Regions from separate parts of the Streptomyces sp. R41 genome, predicted to be linked through region 1. Evidence: riboswitches for the same ligand, from Rfam matches in the RefSeq annotation. Region 1 holds a riboswitch; each other region holds the start of a gene.
What was found. Region 1 has a riboswitch for cobalamin ahead of AB5J53_RS39490 (CbtB domain-containing protein). Riboswitches for the same ligand answer to the same signal wherever they lie in the genome.

Region 1 (7,035 bases):
GGTCGACTTGCTGATCGGCGCCAATCTCGACGAGGGCAGTCTCTACCTTGCCCCGTTGGGACTCCTGGCGAGCACCACCGATGCCGATGTCCGGGACACCGCGGCGCAGTTCCACCCCGACCCCGACGAAGCCGTCCGTGCCTACCGAGCACAGCACCCATCCGCCTCAGCCGCCGACCTGCGCACCACCATCCTCGGCGACGGGCTGTTCACAGCCGGCTCCCGGCAGATGGCCGCCGCACACGCGAGCGCTGCGGCCGGACGGACGTACTGCTACGAATTCGTCTGGCGCTCCGACGCGATCGACGGGCGACTGGGCGCCAGCCATGTCATGGAGTTGCCGTTCGTCTTCGACCGCCTGTCCCTGCCATCACTGCGCGGCCCACGAGGGCTCCTCGGCAACGCCGAACCGTCAGCCCCCCTCGCCGCCCGGATCCACCGATCGTGGATACGGTTCGCTGAGACCGGCAATCCCGGCTGGCCCGTCTACGAACCGGCCGAGGGCCACGTCCAGCACATCGGCGTCGCCTGACCGCCGACCGTGGGCAAGGCGCCGCGCACTGCGCGCCGGTGGCCGGTGGCCGGTGGCCGGTGGCCGGTGGCCGCGAAGATACCCGAGCCGATGGCGGCGACGGACGCGGAGAACCGCCGGTTGCGGAAGTAGGTGACGTCGAGGGAGGGATGGTCGCTGCGGGCCTCGTACACCATGAAGCCCGAACCCTACGAACTTGGATGTGGCCGGTCGAGCTCGGCCACGAGAGACTCACCGCGGCCTACAAGTCCCTCTCGCTCAACGCCGTTGGGCCGTCCGGCGTGCCAGATGGCAGGCCTGACGGCGCAACGGAGTTCAGCGTTCAGCGGGGGTGTCAGTGCGCCGCGGTTGCGGCGCCGGTCGTCGTGCCGGTGCTGGTCTTCGCCACCGGACGAGGGGACAGGAGGCGTTCGGCGAGGTGGCCGAAGACCAGGCCGAAGGACACCCACAGGGTGGCCTGGATGGCCAGGGCCGCCAGGCGGAACTGCCACAGCAGGGTTGCCGAGAAGTCCTTGGGTACCTCGTTGATGGCGGGCAGGAAGGCGTAGGCGAGACCGACGGCCGCGACGAAGGCCGCCGCCGCGGCCACCGTGGCGTACCAATTGCCCAGGCGCGGGGCCAGGCGCTTGCCGAGGATCGTCGCCGCGACGGCGAGGAGCACGCTCAGCGCGACCATCAGGAAGTACAAAGTGGTGCGCTTGCCGATGGTGTCGGGGTCGCCCACGGACGGCGGGTTGGCCGGGTACTTCAGGAACGGGACGACGTATACGGCAATCAGCGCGGCCATGGAGACCAGGGCCGCTGTGGCGCGCGGGCCGAAGCGGCCGATGCGGCCCAGGGCGACGCAGACGGCCAGGCCCGCGATGCCGCCGATGGCAACGCCGTAGATCAGGACACCGGTGGCCAGACCGGCGGTCGACTGCATGGTGCGGCTGACGAGTTCCACGCCGTGCTCATGGCTGTGGCCCTCTTCGTAGGCGATGGCGGAGTCCACGCGGGGCTCGCCGAGCAGGTAGGAGACGATCAGCGCCAGCACGCCGGCGGCGAGGCCGGCGAGCATGCCGCGGACGAGTAGCGCCCTTACCGATATGGAGTTCATGGTCTTCTTCGATTCCCCTGGGGACGAGGCCGAGACTGGTGAGCGGTGTCAGCTGTGTCAGTGGCAGGGGAAGCCGAGCAGGTGGCGGCCGTCGTGCACCCACTCGTGCACGTTCTCGCCGGAGATCAGGGCGGTGGCGCCCTGCTCGGCTCCGACGAAGTACAGGAGGATCAGCGCGAGGATGCCGATGAAGGCCGCCCACGGCGCGATCGCCTTGAGGGAGATGGGGGTGATCTCCGACACCTGGGGTGCGCTCGGCGCGGGAATGGCGGACTGGGCCATGGCGGAACCTCCTGGGAACAACGCGTCCCGGTCATTGGTGCTCGTCCGACGGCCTGGGTCTGACTCGTCCGACATGGGCCCCGGAGTGCGGGTCCTGTGCCGGACATACAGTGGCGCGACCGTGCCGGATTCTCACCGGACTTCCATACGCCGTCGATGTCCATGAGACCGTAGCGCGCGACGGCCACGGCCGCTACGGCGCATGTGGCGCAATGCGCGCCCCTAGTTGGGCGAATTGGTGCAGATGAAGGGAATGTTGGTGGCGCGTATCACCCTGGTGTCGCCGGCGGTCAACGCGGCCCTGCGACAGGTCCGGTTCGACGACGCGCCGCTGGACGAGTCGGCCGCACGGCGGGCCCGTGCGGCCGCGGATGCCCTGCCACCGCACGAAGTGATGCTCACCGCCCCGTCGGAGCGGTGCCGCGGTACCGCCGAAGCCCTCGGCCTGGATGCCGCTGTGGTACGGGAGTTGCGGGATCTCGATGTGGGTCGCTGGCGGGGCCGGTCGCTGGACGAGCTCGCCCAGGAGGCGCCGGAGGGGATCGCCGAGTGGCTGGCCGATCCGGCCGTGACGCCGCACGGCGGTGAGTCGGTGGTGGATCTGGTGGACCGCGTCGGGAACTGGCTGGAGTCGTGGTCCGGGCACGGCGGGCGGATCCTCGCGGTTGCCGAGCCCGCCGTCGTACGGGCGGGCCTGGTGCACGCGCTCGCGGTCCCCGCGCAGACCTTCTGGCGGCTCGACGTCGCCCCGTTGAGCGTGACGGAGCTCAGCGGCCGGTCAGGACGGTGGAATCTGCGCTGCGGGCGGCCGTTGACCGCAGCCGAGTAAAAGGCGCAGGGGGGAGGGGCCGCCGTGGGACCGTTCGCTCCATCACGGCGGCCCCTCGTGTGTCAGGACTCGGTGCCGGTCAGGGTGGAGCGGACCTGGCGGGCGGCGGTGACGAGGTTCTCCAGGGGGCGCGGACCTCGGGCCAGCCGCGGGTCTTCAGGCCGCAGTCGGGGTTGACCCAGAGCCGTTCGCTCGGGATGGCCTCAAGTCCCTTGTACAACGAGGCAGTTGACTCGTCGGTGCTGGGGATGCGCGGTGAGTGGATGTCGTAGACGCCGGGGCCGACCTCGCGCGTAACCGGCCGCGGCGAGTTCGTCGGCGACCTGCATGTGGGAGCGGGCGGCCTCCAGGCTGATGACGTCGGCGTCGAGGTCGTCGATGGCCTGGACGATGTCGCCGAACTCGGCGTAGCACATGTGCGTGTGGATCTGGGTGTCCGGGCGAACGCCGGACGTCGTCAGGCGGAACGCCTCCGTGGCCCACTGCAGGTAGCCGGGCCGGTCCGCCACCCGCAGTGGGAGCGTCTCCCGCAGCGCGGGCTCGTCGACCTGGATGACCGAAGTCCCGGCCGCCTCAAGGTCGCCCACCTCCTCCCGCAGGGCCAGCGCGACCTGACGGGCGGTGTCGGCGAGCGGCTGGTCGTCGCGGACGAAGGACCAGGCGAGCATGGTGACCGGGCCGGTGAGCATGCCTTTGACCGGGCGGTCGGTGAGGGACTGGGCGTACGTCGTCCAGCGCACCGTCATCGGGTCGGGGCGGGAGATGTCGCCGACCAGGATCGGCGGGCGTACGTAGCGCGTGCCGTAGGACTGGACCCAGCCGTGCTGGGTGGCGAGGTAACCGGTGAGCTGTTCGGCGAAGTACTGGACCATGTCGTTGCGTTCGGCTTCGCCGTGGACCAGGACGTCGAGGCCGGCCTTGTCCTGGAAGGTGATGACCTCGCGGATCTCGGCCTCGATGCGCTGCTCGTACGCCACCGCGTCGATTCGTCCGGCCCTCAAGTCCGCGCGGGAGAAGCGCAGTTCGTCGGTCTGCGGGAAGGAGCCGATGGTGGTCGTCGGCAGCAGCGGCAGGCGCAGGTGGGCACGTTGAGCCGTGACCCGTTCGGAGTATGGCTGGGAGCGGCGGGCGTCAGCGCCGGTGATCGCCGCGGCCCGGGCGCGCACGGCGGGATCGTGAGTGAGGGCGGATCCGGCTCGGGAGGCGAAGTCGGCACGGTTGGCCTTGAGTTGGGCGGCGATCGCGCAGGTGCCCTCGGTGAGGCCGCGGGCGAGCGTGGCGATCTCGGTGGTCTTCTGGCGGGCGAAGGCCAGCCAGCGGGCGGTCCGCGGGTCCAGGCCGGGTTCGTCGGCGGCGTCCAGGGGGACGTGCAGGAGGGAACAGGAGGCGGCCACGTCCACGCGGCCGGCGAGGCAGAGGAGGGTGCCCAGGGTGGACAGGGACTTTCCGAGGTCGTTGATCCAGACGTTGCGGCCGTCCACGACACCCGCGGCCAGGCGCTTGCCGGGCAGGCCGCCGACGAACGCCAGGTCGTCGAGGTTGGCCGCGGCGGGTCCGGTGAAGTCGAGGGCGAGCCCGTCGACCGGGGCCTTGACCAGGACGGGCAGGGCTTCTTCGAGCCGGTCGAAGTAGGAGGCGATCAGAGGAGTTTTGGCCGGTCGGCGAGGGCGCCGAGTTCGCGGTAGGCACGGGCGGCGGCCTTCAGTTCGGCCGGGGTGCGGTCCTGGACGAGGGCGGGCTCGTCGAGCTGAACCCAGTCAGCGCCGGCTGCCCGCAGGTCTGCCAGCACCTCGGCGTACACGGGGAGCAGCCGGTCCAGCAGGGTCAGCGGCTGCGGTACAGGCGGTTCGCTGAAATCCTCCGCCTCAGCGCCCGTTCTCTTCGGCTACGTCGCTGTGCTCGGCGGCGAGTGCCAGGTCCAGCAGGAGGGTCACGATCTCCTTGCGCCGCCAGGACAGGGCGTCGATGGCCTCGTGCGGCGGGAGCAGGCGGCGGTCCACGGTCTCGTGTCGGGGGCGCCACGGGTCGCACTCGATCCTCGCCCACCAGCGGGTCTGGTAGTGGCTGGTGGGGCCGGACGGTGCCTGGGGATCCCAGACGTGCTGGCAGGCGAGGTAGCGGCTGCGGATCACCCGGGCACACGCTTCCTCGGCGACCTCGCGGACCAGGGTCTGGGCGGGCTCCTCGCCCGGCTCGACCTGGCCGCCCGGCAGATTCCAGAATCCGTCGTCGGTGGCGACCAGCACGACCTGTCCCTCGGGCGTGAAGCAGAAGCCGTAGGACTGGGTGACGAGCCGTCCGGGTGGATACCAGCCCGACGCCATCAGGGTGAAGGCGGCGGGCCGGTCGACGTCGTCGACGGGCTGCGGACCGATACGCGGATCGACAGGACCACCCGGATCTCCGGCCGTGGTGGACACGAGGTCGTCGGGCACGGGTCCTCCTTCACTGTCGAGGCCGACCGGATTCGGTGCGGCTGGTCCGGTCCGTCGGCGTGCAGATCCGGATCCGCACACCGACGTGTCGGGGTGGGCATCGCGGCCCATCGTCCCAAATGACCGAAACTGCGGGCTCCCACAGCCCGCGTGCAGGTGTGGGAGGCCCCCGGGGCCGAGAGGGGCGATTCAGTGAGCGGGTCCGACGTCCGCGGGCTGGGCGAGGATCTCGCCGCACAGGGCGACACAGTCCGCGCAGATCCACACGTCCGGTCCCGCGACCAGGCGGCGCTCGGCGCTGCGCGGGTGGCCGCAGAAGGAGCAGCGGGCGGAGGTGTCGTCGGGGCGGCGCTTGCGGCGGGCGCGACGGCCGAAGGCGGTACGGGGGATGTCGATGTAGCAGTGGAGCTGACGCTTGATGTCGGCGGGGTCGATGCCGATGTCGTTGAGGACTCGGCGGGCGCGGGAGCCGGGGTTGGTGGCGATGACGGCGAGCAGCTGTGCGGTGTTGACCACGACCGGGGCACAGACGGGCGTACGTTCGGTGGCCAGTTGTTCCGCGACGGCGAGAGCCGCCTTCGCCTCGGCGGAGAACACCGGCTCCCCGGTCCTTGCCGCACGGGTGGGGTAGTCGAAGAGGCGGCGGCTCGCGTCACGGATCTTGTCGCGGGTGACTCCGAGTTGCTCCAGCGTGGCGGCGGCCACGCCGTCGGTGAGCAGGCCGAGCAGGAGGTGCTCGGTGCCGGCCTCGGTGAGACCCTCGGTCTCGGCCTCGGCCAGCGCGGCCGCCAGGCCGTTGCTGAGGTCGCGGCCGCGGATCAGACCGACCGTCGCGGGCGCCTCCTGGATACGGTCGACGCGGTCCGCGTACTTCTGGCGCGCCGCCTGGCGGGAGACGCCGAGACGTTCGCCGATCGCCGTCCAGGAGTGTCCGGCGGCGCGCACCTGCCGTACGACCTGGTCGACGGCCTCGTCCGCTTGACCCGACAGGTCCTGGGTGACGGCGACGACGGCGTCCAGGAGCGCGAGTTCGTCGTCACTGCCGGCGCGGGCGTGGGCCGCTGCGATGAGCTGCTCCACAGTGGGCTTCTCGCTCATACCGACAACCGTAGGTTGTCACTGACGGAGCGACAACCCCTCGTTGTCACTTGCTGGTTGGGCCGCCGATGATGCTGCGGATGTGGGCGTCCGTGCAGCCTTGCCGTTTCCACGACCGAGGCGATGCGGGTCGGCGGTCTGCCCGCCCTGCGCCCTGCGCGAACCGCTCGTCGAACACCCGGGGCTCGCCTCCGCCAGGATCATCGAACCCACGCCCGCGGGATGCGCCGAGCAAACCCGCAGTCTTTCTCCACATCGCCATCGAATCGCCATCGACAGGAGCAGCTCAGTGGGTCAGGGCGGCGCGCGCTTCCTTGATCCCGTAGTAGACGATGACGTAGCCGGCCAGTGGGTCGGCCCACCAGAAGCCGAGGGTCGAGTTCAGGACCAAGCCGAGCAGGACGGCGGTGGCCAGCAGGCCGTCGATCAGGGTGACACGGCCTTCGGTCTTGAGCACCGGGTTGTCGATCGCCGCGCCGATACGGGCCTTGCCCCAGGCCAGGGCGAACATCACCACGGCGGTGACCGTGGTCCAGGCGATCCCTGCCGGGCTGCGGTGGGCGTGAAAACCAGTGGCCAGGACCCAGGTCGACTGCACCAGCAGGTAGAGCGCCAGCGCAATGAATCCCGCGCCGATCAAGCGCATGGCCTTGCGCTGCCGGTCCACTCCGGTGCCCGACAGCTCCCAGATCACCACGGTCGAGGCGCCGATCTCGATCAGGGAGTCCAGGCCGAAGCCTGCCAGGGCCACTGAGCGCGC
Region 2 (7,035 bases), 6.1 Mb from region 1:
CGCAGTAGACGGCAAGGGCGTTGGCGCCCCGCGCCTCGATCGCGTCGCACAGCGTGTCGACGAAGGCGGTGTTGCCGGACAACTGGTGCGCCCGGTAGAAGAGCACGCCGACCGTCGGGCGCCCCTCGACGAAGGCACGCTCGCCGTGGACGCCGTACTCGGCCATCTTCCGCGGCTCTTCGAAGCCCTCACCCGTGAGCAGCACGGTGTCGGAGAGGAAGCGAGCCAGTTCGGTGAGGTTCGCCGGGCCGCCCTCCACGAGGTAGCGCAGCGCTTCGGCCACGACACCGGCCGGCACCGACGACTCGGCCATCAACTCGGCGTCCGGGACGGACTCCCCGCCGAGCAGGACGGTCGGGATGCCCGAGGCCTTCAGCTTGCTCAGGCCCTCTTCCCAGGCACGCTTGCCCCCCAGGAGCCGTACGACGGCGATGTCGGCGCCCTCGATGAGCCCCGGGAGCTCCTCCGTGACATCCACCCGGGTCGGATTCCCGATCCGGTACGGGGCGCCGGAGGCACGCGCCGCCAGCAGATCCGTGTCGGCGGTCGACAACAACAACACTGTGCTCATGCGGGCGCTCCCGGTGGAATGAAAGGCAGTCCTGACGGCGCGCCCGACTCGATGAGCCGCCACAGCGCGTCCGTGTCCGCGTGTTCCTCGATCAGATCGCCGAGCCGGTCCAGCTGCTCCTCGCGCAGCGCCGCGAACGACGTGCCGGCGGCCGGCACGAAACGACGGCCCGCGGCGGCCGCCACCTCGCGCAGGAAGGCACGCCGGAATCCGTCCGACTCCAGCGAGCCGTGCCAGTGCGTGCCCCAGACGGCGCCGACCCGGCACCCGTCCAAGAAGGTCTCTCCGCCGGTGACGTCGGCGACTCCGTGGTGGATCTCGTACCCCTCGACGCGCTCGCCGAGCGCCTCACCGACGGGCCGCGTGAGGGTCTTCTCCCGCGCGAACCGCACGCGGACGGGCAGGAGCCCGAGGCCCTCGACATGACCTCGGCGGCTCTCGACCTCGTCCTCGATGTGCTCGCCGAGTACCTGGAAGCCACCGCAGATGCCCAGCACGGGCCGTCCCTCGGCGGCTCTGCGCGCGACGGCGTCCGCGAGGCCGCGCTCCCGCAGCCACTCCAGGGCACGCACGGTCCCGCGCGTACCGGGAATGACGACGAGGTCGGCATCGGCGACCTCCTCGGCCCGGTCCACGAACCGCACGACGACACCCGGTTCGGCGGCCAGCGCGTCCACGTCCGTGAAGTTGGACATGAGCGGGATCGCGCAGACCGCGACCCGGAGGATGTCCTCGCCGACGGGGGAGGTGACCTCCGACTCCCGGACCGCCCCGCGCAGAGAGACCCGAAGCCCGTCCTCCTCGTCGATGCCGAGGCCGTGCTGGAAGGGCAGGACGCCGTACGAGCGCCGGCCGGTGAGGCCGTGCAGCATCTCGAGCCCGGGCTCCAGCAGGGAGACGTCCCCGCGGAACTTGTTGACGAGGAACCCGGCGACGAGCTCCTGGTCCTCGCGCGACAGCAACGCGACCGTCCCGAAGAACGAGGCGAACACGCCGCCACGGTCGATGTCGCCGACGACGAGCACGGGGAGCCGGGCATTCCTGGCGATCCCCATGTTCACGATGTCGGTACGCCGCAGATTGATCTCGGCAGGACTGCCGGCCCCCTCGCAGATCACCGCGTCATACGTGCCCCGCAACTCGGCGAGGCAGTCCAGCACCGTCCCGAGGAGCTGCTCCTGCCGCCCTCCGTGGTAGCCGCGCGCCGAGAGCTCCCCAACGGGCTTGCCCATGAGGACGACCTGACTGCTCCGGTCGCTCCCCGGCTTGAGCAGTACGGGATTCATGAGCGCGGTGGGCTCCACGCGCGCGGCCTGCGCCTGCATGGCCTGCGCGCGCCCGATCTCGGCGCCCTCGCGCGTCACGAACGAATTCAGCGACATGTTCTGCGCCTTGAAGGGCGCGACCTTGACGCCCTGCCGCACCAGCCACCGGCAGACCCCGGCGGTCACGACACTCTTGCCGGCGTCGGAGGTGGTCCCGGCGATGAGCAGCCCGCCGCCCGTCATGACGTCCTTCCCAAGTGCTGTGGGCAATCGTTCCGCAGGGCGATGGGGGTTCCCCCTGCTCGGGCCAGGCCGAGAGCTTGCGGGAGGGTGGACACAGCGACCAGCGCCGGGCGCCTCATGACCCGGCCCCGCAACAGCGCGGCCCCGGCACTGACCCCCAACGCCAGCCAGCCGACGCGCCGCGACAACCGCACGGCCCGTTCGATGTCGTCGACCACGACAGCGCGGCCCTCCCCATTGAGTACGGGCCGGTGCTCGACCCGCCCCCCGTACGAGAGCGTCCCGCCCAGCCGCACCCCCAGCGCCCCCGCGAACGAGGCCTCCACGGGCCCCGCGTTGGGACTCGGATGCTTGTGCGCGTCCGCACGCCAGGCGCGCACGGCCCCGCGCCGGTCGCGTCCCGCGACGGCGGCGAGCACGGCGGTCAACCGCGCGCCCGGCCAGCCCGCGACATCGTCGAGCCGCGCGGAAGCCCACCCGAACCGCCGGTACTTGGGGGACTTGTGCCCGACCATGGCGTCGAGCGTGTTCACGGCACGAAAGGCGACAAGCCCGGGCACGCCGCCGACAGCCCCCCACACCAGGGCCCCCACCACGGCATCGGAGGTGTTCTCGGCGACGGACTCGACGACGGCTCGCGCGATGCCGTCGGAGTCGAGCGCCTGGGGATCCCGCCCGCACAGATGCGGCAGTCGCTCCCGGGCCACTTCGACGTCGCCGACCGCGAGCGCGTCGCCGATCGCGCGGGCCTCGCGCCCGAGGGAGGTCCCTGCGACGACGGCCCAAGTGGCCGCGGCGGTCAGTGCGATGGAGGCGGTACGGGATCGGCGTACGGAATGGCGGGCCAGCGCCGCGAGGCCGGTGGCACCGCCCACGCACACGGCGGTGTGCAGCGCGCCCCACCCGCGGTGGTCCCGCCACAGCACCCGCTCCACGGCTCCCGCGGCCCGCCCGAACGCGGCGACCGGATGCCCCCGGCGAGGGTCGCCGAGCAGCAGGTCAGCGAGAAGGCCGGCGGCGGCGCCGTACGCGAAGACGCGATCGGCACGCACCGGTTCAGCCGACCGTCAGGTCGGGCACAACTGTAGTTCGCGTAGTTCGCGTCGTTCGCACAGAACTTGGGCAGCCGCGCATGGCGATATGTCCTCACTCAGGGTGTCCACGCCCTGGTTCGACGAGACCGGCGGTGAGAGTTCCTGGCTCCCGGGGGCTTCCTTCCCCGGTGACAGTGGCGGGACCGCGCCGGACTCACACCGGCTTCCTCTCATGTCGCCGTACTTGGCTCCGGCAGTCCACCACGGGGTTAGAACAGCCGTCAACTTGCTGTTGACCTGGGGCGGAAGAGTGTGCTGAGGCCCACACGGGGCCGGTTTTCCCCTAGGCCGACAAATTGAGCCTTCATAGACTGGAATACGACAATCGGAGAGCGGTCCGAGAGTGGTTGGTTCCGGGTCGTGGCGTGGTGGGGTGGTTCGTGGCGGCCCTCTGGGCCGACCAAGATCACGGCGCTATCGTGCATCGGCATGGGCGGGAAACGACGGACACGCGTCGGGGGACGCCGGCTCTCGGGCAGCAGGAGGTCGGCGTGTCCAATGAGAACTCGTTCGGGCGAACCTGGCGCAAGAGCAGCTTCAGCGGGGCCGATTACGAATGCGTCGAGGTGGCCTTCGTCGAAGACGGGGTGATCGTCCGTGACTCGCAACATCCGTCGGGGCCGTATGTCGTCCTCTCCGCCGAGCGGTGGCGGACGTTTCTGACGGCTTTCGCCGGTTCGGGGGGAGGGGAGAAGGATGACTGACCATCATCTCGCCGAGGTACGGGCCTCGGTGAACGGCGTGCGTGGGGGCGCGCGAAGGGGGTCCGTGGCCCTGGCGATCGCGCTGACGTGCGTGCTGCTCGGCGCGGCGGCCACTCTGGTCGGCGCGGCCGCCGCACTGTTCGTGGACGGTCCGCCCGCACGGCTGGCCACCTGGGTGCTGGTGGCCGCCGCGGTCGCGGTGACCGTGGGACTGCGGTGGGGCTTCTCGGAGGTCAGGAGGGATCGTCTGCCGACTGCTCGGGTCGCTGAGCCGGGACCACGGCCCGGCGGTCGTTGCTGAGGGTGGGAACGTCGGCACCGGCCTGCGATATCACCTTGGCCAGCTGACGGCTCACCGCGACCACCGGAGACAGGACCACGGTGGTCACGGTGCCCATCAGCCATGGGTTGTTCATGTGGAAGGCACCCATGACGGCCAGAAGCCCGGCCAGACCCGCGACGAGGACCAGGATGCAGCCGGTGCAGTAGACGATCTTGGTGGTGAACATCCGGACGTGGTCGTCGGTGCGGTGGCGATCCAGGTCGTCCATCCGCTGGGCGCGACCGGCGTCGGCCATCGCGTCACGGACGAGTTGGTTGTAGGAGAGGTCGGCGACGGGAGTCTGCCAGAGACCCGAACCGGCAGCCGTATGGGCCGCCGTGTCGGCGGCGGTCGTATCGACCGTGTCGGACGCGGTGGAGCCGGAGCCATCGGTGGAGCCCGGGCGGGCCGTACCGGCGGAGGCCGGGGTGGCGGAGGCCGAGCCGGTGGGGAGCCCCCTGCCGGAAGGCCCGGCGGCCCCCTGAGCACCATCCGTACCGCCAGTGCGCCAGGGCGTTCGCCTGATGGCAGTGAGGACCTCCCGCCACCACTCTTTCCACGCGGCTGGCAGCATGTGAGGCCTCCTTGCTTCTCCGGGCTCCTGGGCCGGGGAGGTCAGCTGCTGTCGATGCCTTCCCTGATGCGGCTGATCAGGTCGATGGCCTGGTCTCCGCGCAGGGCGATCTCGCGGAGGTATTCGAAGCATTCCTGGTGGCGCACGATCAGCTCGTGGTCGTCACGCATCGACTGGTTTCCCTGGACCTCCAGATACAGCAGGTCCTCGTCATCGGTGAAGCCCAGCAGGATGAAGCTGTTCGGGGTGGAGTAGTGGGCGCCCGCGGTGAACGGGAGTACTTGAAGAGAGACCTTGGGGCGCTCCGACAGGTCGATGAGGTGCTGCAACTGCGCCCGCTGCACGCGGGGTCCACCGATCTGCCGGTGCAGCGCGGCCTCGTCGACGACGAAGAAGGTCCACGGCGGCTCGTCGCCCTCCAGCGCGCGCTCCTGGCGCGCGGTGCGCAGCTCGACGATGCGCCGGGCCCGTGCCTCGTCGACGCGCGGGGCGAGCAGGGCCATCGCGTATTCATCGGTCTGCAGGAAGCCCGGCACCACGATCGGGTTGTACGTGCGGATGGAGGCGGCCGCGCTCTCGTACCCCAGGTACTGACTGAACCCGGGCCCCATGATGTCGTTGTACTCGGCCCACCAGCTGGCGCCCTTCGAGCCACGGGCGGCCTCCTCCAGCTCGGCGCTGAGCTGAGGGTCCGTCACTTCGTACTGCTGGAGCAGGGCGCGCAGATCGGTGACCGAGAGGCTGACGACGCCCTGCTCGATTCTCATGATCTTGGAAAGCGACCAGTCGAGGGCGTGGGCGGCCTGCCCCTGTGACTGCCCGGTGGCCTCGCGGGCCTTGCGGAGCGCGATGCGCAGTCTCCGGCGATTCAGGCTGGGGTCGACATCCCTCGGCATGGGTGGCTCCTCGCTGTCGTCGTGACGGTTCCATGCTTGGCATATGGCAAGGAGCCGTATGTGCGGTCGACGCTAGCAGACAGCTTGATGTCAGTATGCCATATGTCACTTCGCTGCATCGCATGCGCTCGATCGAGTGAGCGGGGAGTGAGCGGTGGGCATGAAAAAGCCGGGTGGGGCGCACTGGAGAAGTGCGCCCCACCCGGCGGAAGGCCGAGGTTCCGGCGGTCGGTCAGGCCACGATGATGAAGATCCCGTACGCCACCGCCGCCGCGCACGCCGCGAAGCAGGCGTAGGCGCCGGTGACCGCGAGGGTGGCGGAGCCGCCCTGGGCCGACGCCGACTCGCGCTTGGAGAGGCCGACGATGCCGAGGGTGAAGAGGCCGACGAGGGCCACGGTGGTGAGGAGGCTGACTCCGAAGACGGAGGCGAGGGCCGCCCAGTCGATGTGCATGCTGTTCGTTCCTTACACCGTGGCCGGGCGGGTGGGCTCCGCGTCCGGGGCCGGGATGGTGGTCTTCAGATCGGTGTCGGCCGTGGCGATCGAGCCGGCCGGCGGCGGGGTGACCGCGGCGATCGCCGTGGTGACGACGCCCGCGGGCTCGGCGGCGACATCGTTCACGTTGTCGACGGTGACCGGCTGGCGACGGGAGAGGTTCCAGATGGCGCCGGCGCCCGCGACGAGCAGCACGCCCGTGGCGACGATGCCCCACGTGCCCTGCTTGGTGAGGAACTCGGCGGAGGCACCGGCCAGACCGGCGGCCGGAAGCGTCAGGCCCCACGCGATGAACATCCGGGTCGCGGTCGACCAGCGGACGACACCGCCCTTGCGGCCGAGGCCGGAGCCCATCACGGCGCCGGAGCAGACCTGGGTGGTGGAGAGGGAGAAGCCGATGTGCGAGGAGGCCAGGATGGCGGTCGCGGCGCTGGTCTGGGCGGCGAAGCCCTGCTGCGGCGCGAGGTCCGTCAGGCCCTTGCCCATGGTGCGGATGATGCGCCAGCCGCCCAGGTAGGTGCCGAGCGCGATGGCCGTACCAGCCGAGACGATGACCCAGGTGGGAGGGTTCGAGCCCGGGGCGAGGACGCCGCCGGTGACCAGGGCCAGGGTGATGATGCCCATCGTCTTCTGGGCGTCGTTCGTGCCGTGGGCCAGTGAGACCAGGCCGGCGGAGGCTATCTGGCCCGCGCGGTAGCCCTTGGCGGTCGCCTTCTCCTCGGCGCGGTTGCCGATCCTGTACGTCAGCCGGGTGGCCAGCATCGCGGCGAGTCCGGCCACGACGGGCGCGGCGACCGCGGGGATCAGCACCTTGGTGACGACGGTCGAGCCGTTCACCGACGACCAGCCGGCCGACATGACCGCGGCGCC
Region 3 (7,035 bases), 4.8 Mb from region 1:
CTCCGCAACGCCAACCGCGCCTGCGGGACTCCCTGGCTGCGGCTGTGGCGCTGGTGCCAGGACCGGCGTGAACCCCCGACCGGCCGCCTGCCCGTACGGGCCCCCGCGGACGAGGAGGCCACGGCACGCCAGCGCGTCGAACAGGCCGTACGCACGGTCGCGGACCGGGCGGTGTACGGGCTCCCCGCACCCTGGGCGCAGGCGGTGCGCGAGGCGGCCGTACGCGGGTCGCAGGGGCTGCCCGAGGCGCTGGACGAGATGACGGCACGCGCCGTGACCCCGGCGGGGCGTCCACCGCGGCCCGGCTGGTGGCCGGTCGCCGTACTGGCGCAGGCCTCGATGACGATCCTCCAAGTGATCGGCGGGCTCTGGCTGCTGGGCCAGATCATCGGGATCACGTCACCGAATCTCGGGGTGCCGGTGCTGCTGATGGTGGCGGGCATCATCGGCGGTCCGGCCGTCGAGTGGAGCAGCAGGATGGCGGCGCGCGGACCCGCACGACGCTACGGGCTCGAAGCGGAACGACGGTTGCGCGAGGCCGCCGCCGGGTGCGGGAGGGCGCGCGTACTGGATCCCGTGGCCTCGGAGCTGCTGCGCTACCGGGAGGTGCGAGAGCAGTACGGGCGGGTCACGGGGGCGGCGTCGGCGCCCGTCGGGTGACGCGGTTATCCACAACCGGCCGGTAGCCCACAGCGCTCAGCGGGCTCGGCCCGGCGAAGGCAGTCTGAACTCGCGGCGATCGCAGCGCATGCGGTCGCCGCGACAGACGCATTCGTACGGGAGAGGGGTTCGGGATGAACGAGACGATGGTGTGCGTGGTGGGGAACGTCGCGACGCAGCCGGTGTACCGGGAGCTGTCGACGGGAGCGTCGACGAGGTTTCGGCTGGCCGTGACGTCGCGCTACTGGGATCGCGAGAAGAGCGAGTGGACCGACGGACACACCAACTTCTTCACGGTCTGGGCCAGGAGGGCTCTCGCGACGAATGCGGGGGCGTCGCTGTCGGTGGGCGATCCGGTTGTCGTGCACGGCCGGCTGAAGGTGCGCACGGAAACGCGCGACGGCCAGAGCTGGACCTCGGCGGACGTCGACGCGGCGGCGATCGGACACGATCTCTCGCGAGGCACGTCCGCCTTCCGACGAGCGTCCAAGGGGGACATCGGATCGGCTCCGACACCTCAGCCGGAGCCCAGTTGGGAAACGGAGCCACAGGCTGATCCCGATACTGCCTCCCAACAGCGGCCCGAGCCCGCCGGAGTGACGTGATGTCAGGGACGTCCACGTCCTGACCGAACTGCGGCTTATCGACAAATGCGTTGTGAACGGTCCCCATGGATTTGTCGATAAGCCCAGCTCACAGCTGTGTGAGCGATAACGATTCCGAGTCGGATCGGTTATCGGATGACATGTCTGGGGAGCGTGGTGCGCCGCGTCTTTAGGATGCCGGGCATAGCTCTCGGGGCTTCTGATTCTGCTGGCGGGACCGTCCCCCCATGTCAACGGGTCCTGCACGAAGGGGAATTCTGTGTTTTCTGCGTTCTCTGCGTTGTCCGCGCGCAGGCGAGGTGCCGCCCGCCTCGCCGCCGCGACGTTGGTGTCGGGGCTCGTCGCAGCGGGGGCGATCGCCGCCGCCGGTACGGCCGTTGCCGACGAGACCCCGCAGAGCCTGGGCGGTGCGACCGCCACCATAGGTGACCTGAAGACGTACGGGTCCGCGGTCATCCATGACAACGGCGAGGACTCGTGGGTGTCCGCCGGACTCTTCGAGATGTCCGTCGACAACGGCGGCATGCTGCAGACCTACTGCATCGACATCCACAACCCGACGCAGCGGGACGCCAAGTACCAGGAGACCTCCTGGAGCGGTACGTCGCTGAGCGGCAACAAGGACGCGGGCAAGATCCGCTGGATGCTGCAGAACTCCTACCCGCAGGTGAACGACCTCGCGGCGCTCGCCGAGAAGGCCGGCGCCGCCGGCCTCACCGAGAAGGACGCGGCGGCCGGCACTCAGGTGGCCATCTGGCGGTACTCGGACGGCGCCGACGTGGACGCGGTGGACCCGCAGGCGGAGAAGCTGGCGGACTATCTGCAGAAGAGCGCGCGGAATCTGGCGGAGCCCAAGGCCTCGTTGGCCCTCGACCCGGCCGCGGTCTCCGGTCACGCCGGCGAGAAGCTCGGCCCGGTCACGGTGCACACCAACGCGGACAGTGTGACGGTGACGCCGCCCTCGGACGCCACCGCCGGCGGGGTGAAGATCGTCGACAAGGACGGCAAGGCGATCACCTCCGCGGCCGACGGCAGCCGGCTCTACTTCGACGTGCCGAAGGACACCGCGGACGGTTCGGCATCGCTGACCGTGCAGGCGTCCACCACCGTGCCGGTCGGCCGCGCCTTCACCTCGGAGACCCGCAGCCAGACACAGATCCTCGCGGGCTCCAGCGAGTCGACGGTCTCCGCGTCGGCGACCGCGAACTGGGCCGAGAAGGGCGCGATACCGGCCCTGTCCGCCGAGAAGAACTGCGCCAAGGGCGGCGTGGACATCACGGCGGCCAACAAGGGCGACGAGGCGTTCACCTTCGAGCTGATGGGGATCGAGCACACCATCGAGGCGGGCGCGTCCCAGACGGTGACCATCCCGCTGCAGGAGGACCAGGCCTACGACTTCACGATCAACGGTCCGAACGGCTTCTCCAAGCGGTTCAAGGGCGTGCTCGACTGCAAGACCCAAGGCAGTACGAGCGACATCTCGACCCAGACGGTCAGTGAGCCGAGCCCGGCGACGGTGGGCGGCACCTCCACCGGAGACACCGACCTCGCTGAGACCGGCGGCTCCAGCACGACCCCGATCATCGCGGGCATAGCCATCGCCCTCGTGGTGATCGGCGGCGCGGCAGTGCTCTTCGTCCGCAAGAAGCAGGCACGGGTCCAGGACTGAACAACACAGCACCTTGGCAACTCAACAGTGAGTGACCGCACCACGGTGACTCCATGAGCCCGCGGCCCCGGCAAGCCCCCCAGGCGTCCGGGGCCGCACCCATTCCGGCCACCGTCCGCCTGGGGCGGCTCAGCCCTTGTCGGACGCGCAGTGCTCGAGGAGTTCGGCGGTCGGGCCGTCGGTCACCCGGTAGCGCACGACCCGCCCGTCCTTGTCGCCCTCGACCACCCCGGCGGTACGGAGCAGACGCAGGGCCTGGGACACGGCGGGGTCATTCATACCGGTCGCGATGGCGAGGTCGGAGACGGCGAGGGGGCCGGCCCGGTGCAGGGCCAGCAGAAGGGCGAGACGACGCGGGTCGGCGAGGAGCGAGAAGCGGTCGGCCCAGGTGCGTACGTGCCCGGGCTCACCGATGGCGGCGACGGCGTCGCAGACCCGATGGCCGTCGATGGTCCGGCGGTCGGCGCGCTCGGCGGGGACGAGGTGCATGGGGTCATCTTCGCAGGCGACCCCATGTGATCTTCAATACCTGCGCAGCTGTGCAACTTTGCAGGAGACCCCGGCCGCCCCTACGGTGGGTGGGCCGTGGTGTTCGGGAAGACCGGTGACGGCCCCTCAGGGGCCCAGACCGGAGCGGCCCTCGCCACTGTGATCGGGGGGAGTTCCCGTCCCGTGCCGCCCGCGGGCGGCGCCACTGGCCGCAAGGCCGGGAAGGCAGGGGCGGGCACGTGTACCCGTAAGCCAGGAGACCGGCCACGGCATCTCACGAAGTGATCCACGAGGTGCTGGAGCGTGACCGTATGACCCTGCCCACGCAGTCGTCCCCCGCCACCGGGTTCCGGTGGCGCCGCGAGGACACCGTCCGAACCGCTGTACTCCTGGCCGTGATCGCGGCTTTGCACGTCGTCGCGTTCGGCATCCTGTTCCTGCTCGTCGTGCCGGAGCACTACGAGGTCGGGTCCAAGGCGTTCGGCATCGGCCTGGGCGTGACCGCCTACACCCTGGGCATGCGGCATGCCTTCGACGCGGACCACATCGCCGCGATCGACAACACCACGCGCAAACTGATGGCCGACGGCAAGCGGCCCGTGTCGGTGGGCTTCTGGTTCGCGCTGGGGCACTCCAGCGTGGTGGTCGTGCTCGCCGCGCTCATCGCCGGAGGCACCCAGCTGGCCGGGCGCATCATGAACGAGGGCTCCAGCACCCACCAGGTGCTCGGCGTCATGGGCACCACGGTCTCCGGGTCCTTCCTCTACCTGATCGCCGCCCTCAACCTCGTCGCGCTGATGGGCATTCTGCGGGTCTTCCGGGCGATGCGGGCGGGTACATACAACGAGGAAGAGCTCGAACAGCACCTGGATTCCCGTGGGTTCATGAACCGGATCCTCGGTCGCTTCACGAAGTCCATCACGCGGCCGGGGCAGATGTTCCCGCTCGGCTTTCTCTTCGGGCTCGGCTTCGACACCGCCACCGAGGTCACGCTGATGGTGATGGCGGGCAGCGGCGCGGCGGCCGGGCTGCCCTGGTACGCGATCCTGTGCCTGCCGCTGCTGTTCGCGGCGGGGATGAGCCTGTTCGACACGCTGGACGGCACGTTCATGAACTTCGCCTACCAGTGGGCCTTCTCCAACCCGGTGCGCAAGGTCTTCTACAACCTCACCATCACCGGCCTGTCCATCGCCGTGGCCTTCTTCATCGGCACCATCGAGCTGGTGGGCGTGCTGCACGACAAGCTCGCCCTGCGCGACGACGTTACCGACTGGATCGCGGGGCTCGACCTGGACAACGTCGGGTACATCATCGTCGGCCTGTTCGTGGTCGTCTGGGCCGCGGCCGTGGCGTACTGGCGGCTGGCCAAGGTCGAGCAGCGGTGGGCGGTCCGCCCCGCCGACGGGAGTTGAGACCGGCGGGGCGGCAGCCGCATACGGCTGGGCACATCGGCTAGGGGCGGGCGCTCCGGCCGCGTGCGAGGGCGAATCCGGCCGCGGCCAGGCCGAGGACGCCGACGATCAGACCCGCGATGCCCAGGCCGCGAGCGGTCGAGTCACTGCTCTTGCCGCTCGCGGTCGAGGTCTTGGCGTCCGAGGCCGGTGACGAGGCCGCGCCGGAGGGTTCCACGGAGGAGTCCTCCCCCGTGGCCTTGGCGGTGAGCTTGAGCACCGGCGCCGGGTTCTCCGGCTCCTCGCCGCCCTTGGGTGTCTCCTCGATCCACCGGACGACATTGCCGTCCGAGTAGGTCTGCAGCGTCTTGAACTCCAACTGATCGGCATCATCGGGAAGTTGACCGAAGGCGACGTTGAAGTCCTGGAACTCGCCGTGGCGGATCCTGCCGCCCGTCCAGGTGATCTCGGAGACGGCGTCGGTGATCGTGCCGTCGTCGGTCTTGATGGGCTTCTTGAGCTTGGTGGTCGTCACCTTCGCGGTCCAGCCGGACTGCGGAGTGACCAGGACACCCAGGACCGGGTGGTCGGTGGGCAGGAAGACCTGCACCTTCGTGGTGCTCGCGGTGTCCTCCTCGTTGGGGACGCGGAAGGTCAGCACGCCGTCCGTGGCGCCCTTGGCGTAGCTCTCGGGGTGGACCGTCACATGCGCGAAGGCCGCGCCCGCGGCGGTCAGGACTCCGGCCGTGGTGAGCGCGGCGACGAGGCCGGCTCGGCGCAGGGTGGTGCGTATCGGGGACATCAGGGGAACTCCGTACTGGTGTGGATGCGGTCAGGGCTTATACGCGAGCCCGGCCGGCGGTCCCCGACGGGAGACGGCGTGCCGCAGCAGCACCTGCCGCAGCGGCCACGTCTCAAAGGCGTTCCGGCAAACGACGTCCCGTTGGGCCCGTGCGGGAGACGGTCCCGTCCGCACCCGCCACCATGCCGCGAGCCCGGGCACGAACGCCACGGCCCACCGCAGTAGGGACCACAGGGCGGCCTCGCCGCGCCGCAGCCACCAGGTCGCGAGCAGGGCGGCGGCCACATGCGCTGCCGTGGCGTGGGGCGTCATGGCGTGTGCGTGCGCGGGCATCATGTGCGCCCCGTGCATCGTCATCGCCATGCGCGGGCGGGCGGCCTCGAACCCGAGGTGAAGTCCGGCCTGCGCGGCCAGCATTCCGAGGCCGATCCCGAGCAGGGACCGCTCCCGGCCGCCCAGCAGACAGCCGGCCGCGAAGACGGTGAGGAACCCCGCACCGTCCGCCCACAGCGGCGGCGCCTCCCCGGTCGCCAGACCGTGCCCCCCGGCGGCCAGCAGCACGCACAGCACGGCGAACACCGCCGCGCGCAAGCTCCGTACCGCCAAGGACGCACTCATGGAGCCCAGATACTGCCACGGTGAGCGAGCGGCCGTCGCCGCTTCCCCCGGAGCCGCCTCCTCCCGGGCGGCCGAGTGCGCTTTCCTGGCTCGGGTAGGGTCCGGCTGAGCGTGGGAGGGACCTGACATGCAACTTCGCTGTGCCGTGCTGGACGACTTTCAGGGCGTCGCGACCAAGATCGCGGACTGGGCGCCGATCGCGGACGAGGTGGAGGTCGTCAGCTTCCGCGAGCACTTCGCGGACGAGGACGCGCTGGGGGCCGCCCTCGCGGACTTCGACATCGTCGTCACCCTGCGCGAGCGGGTGCCCTTCCCGGCGTCGCTGCTGGCCCGGCTGCCGCGGCTGAAGCTGCTGATCGCCTCCGGGATGCGCAATTCGGTGATCGACCACGCGGCCGCCGAGGCGCACGGCGTGACCGTGTGCGGGACCCCGAGCTCCTCGACGCCTCCGGTCGAAATGACCTGGGCGCTGCTGCTCGGCCTGGCGCGGGGCATCGTCACGGAGAACAACGCGCTGCGGGCAGACGGCCCCTGGCAGAGCACCGTCGGCGCCGATCTGCACGGCCGCCGGCTCGGTCTGCTCGGGCTCGGGAAGATCGGCGGCCGGGTGGCCCAGGTGGGCCTCGCCTTCGGTATGCGGGTCAGCGCGTGGAGCCAGCACCTCACCAAGGAGCGCGCCGCCGAGGTGGGGGTTGAACTGGCCGCCTCCAAGGAGGAGTTGCTCGCGAGCAGCGACTTCGTCTCCGTCCACCTCGCGCTCGGCGACCGCACCCGGGGCCTGATCGGCGCCGCCGAGCTGGC

Region 2: linked by a shared signal. The riboswitch ahead of AB5J53_RS12310 (cobalamin biosynthesis protein) and the one ahead of AB5J53_RS39490 (CbtB domain-containing protein) in region 1 are both predicted to bind cobalamin.
Region 3: linked by a shared signal. The riboswitch ahead of AB5J53_RS18030 (HoxN/HupN/NixA family nickel/cobalt transporter) and the one ahead of AB5J53_RS39490 (CbtB domain-containing protein) in region 1 are both predicted to bind cobalamin.

What each region holds. Positions count from the first base shown of each region.
Region 1 is NZ_CP163443.1:8,702,641-8,709,675, reverse strand. It holds gene AB5J53_RS39505 (carboxylesterase/lipase family protein) at 1-532, shown strand, start outside; gene AB5J53_RS39500 (hypothetical protein) at 487-708, opposite strand; gene AB5J53_RS39495 (CbtA family protein) at 867-1,631, opposite strand; gene AB5J53_RS39490 (CbtB domain-containing protein) at 1,689-1,913, opposite strand; cobalamin riboswitch at 1,946-2,101, opposite strand; gene AB5J53_RS39485 (histidine phosphatase family protein) at 2,170-2,742, shown strand; partial or broken gene metE (5-methyltetrahydropteroyltriglutamate--homocysteine S-methyltransferase) at 2,805-4,576, opposite strand; gene AB5J53_RS39475 (NUDIX hydrolase) at 4,608-5,177, opposite strand; gene AB5J53_RS39470 (Clp protease N-terminal domain-containing protein) at 5,367-6,275, opposite strand; gene AB5J53_RS39465 (cation transporter) at 6,562-7,035, opposite strand, start outside.
Region 2 is NZ_CP163443.1:2,605,574-2,612,608, reverse strand. It holds gene cobN (cobaltochelatase subunit CobN) at 1-571, opposite strand, end outside; gene AB5J53_RS12315 (cobyric acid synthase) at 568-2,079, opposite strand; gene AB5J53_RS12310 (cobalamin biosynthesis protein) at 2,076-3,131, opposite strand; cobalamin riboswitch at 3,249-3,392, opposite strand; gene AB5J53_RS12305 (DUF397 domain-containing protein) at 3,554-3,877, shown strand; gene AB5J53_RS12300 (hypothetical protein) at 3,870-4,178, shown strand; gene AB5J53_RS12295 (hypothetical protein) at 4,111-4,773, opposite strand; gene AB5J53_RS12290 (helix-turn-helix domain-containing protein) at 4,815-5,669, opposite strand; gene AB5J53_RS12285 (hypothetical protein) at 5,902-6,123, opposite strand; gene AB5J53_RS12280 (anion permease) at 6,136-7,035, opposite strand, start outside.
Region 3 is NZ_CP163443.1:3,904,879-3,911,913, forward strand. It holds gene AB5J53_RS18010 (GTPase) at 1-660, shown strand, start outside; gene AB5J53_RS18015 (single-stranded DNA-binding protein) at 795-1,265, shown strand; gene AB5J53_RS18020 (LAETG motif-containing sortase-dependent surface protein) at 1,525-2,934, shown strand; gene AB5J53_RS18025 (winged helix-turn-helix domain-containing protein) at 3,064-3,423, opposite strand; cobalamin riboswitch at 3,504-3,707, shown strand; gene AB5J53_RS18030 (HoxN/HupN/NixA family nickel/cobalt transporter) at 3,735-4,835, shown strand; gene AB5J53_RS18035 (YcnI family protein) at 4,876-5,616, opposite strand; gene AB5J53_RS18040 (hypothetical protein) at 5,647-6,234, opposite strand; gene AB5J53_RS18045 (D-2-hydroxyacid dehydrogenase family protein) at 6,362-7,035, shown strand, end outside.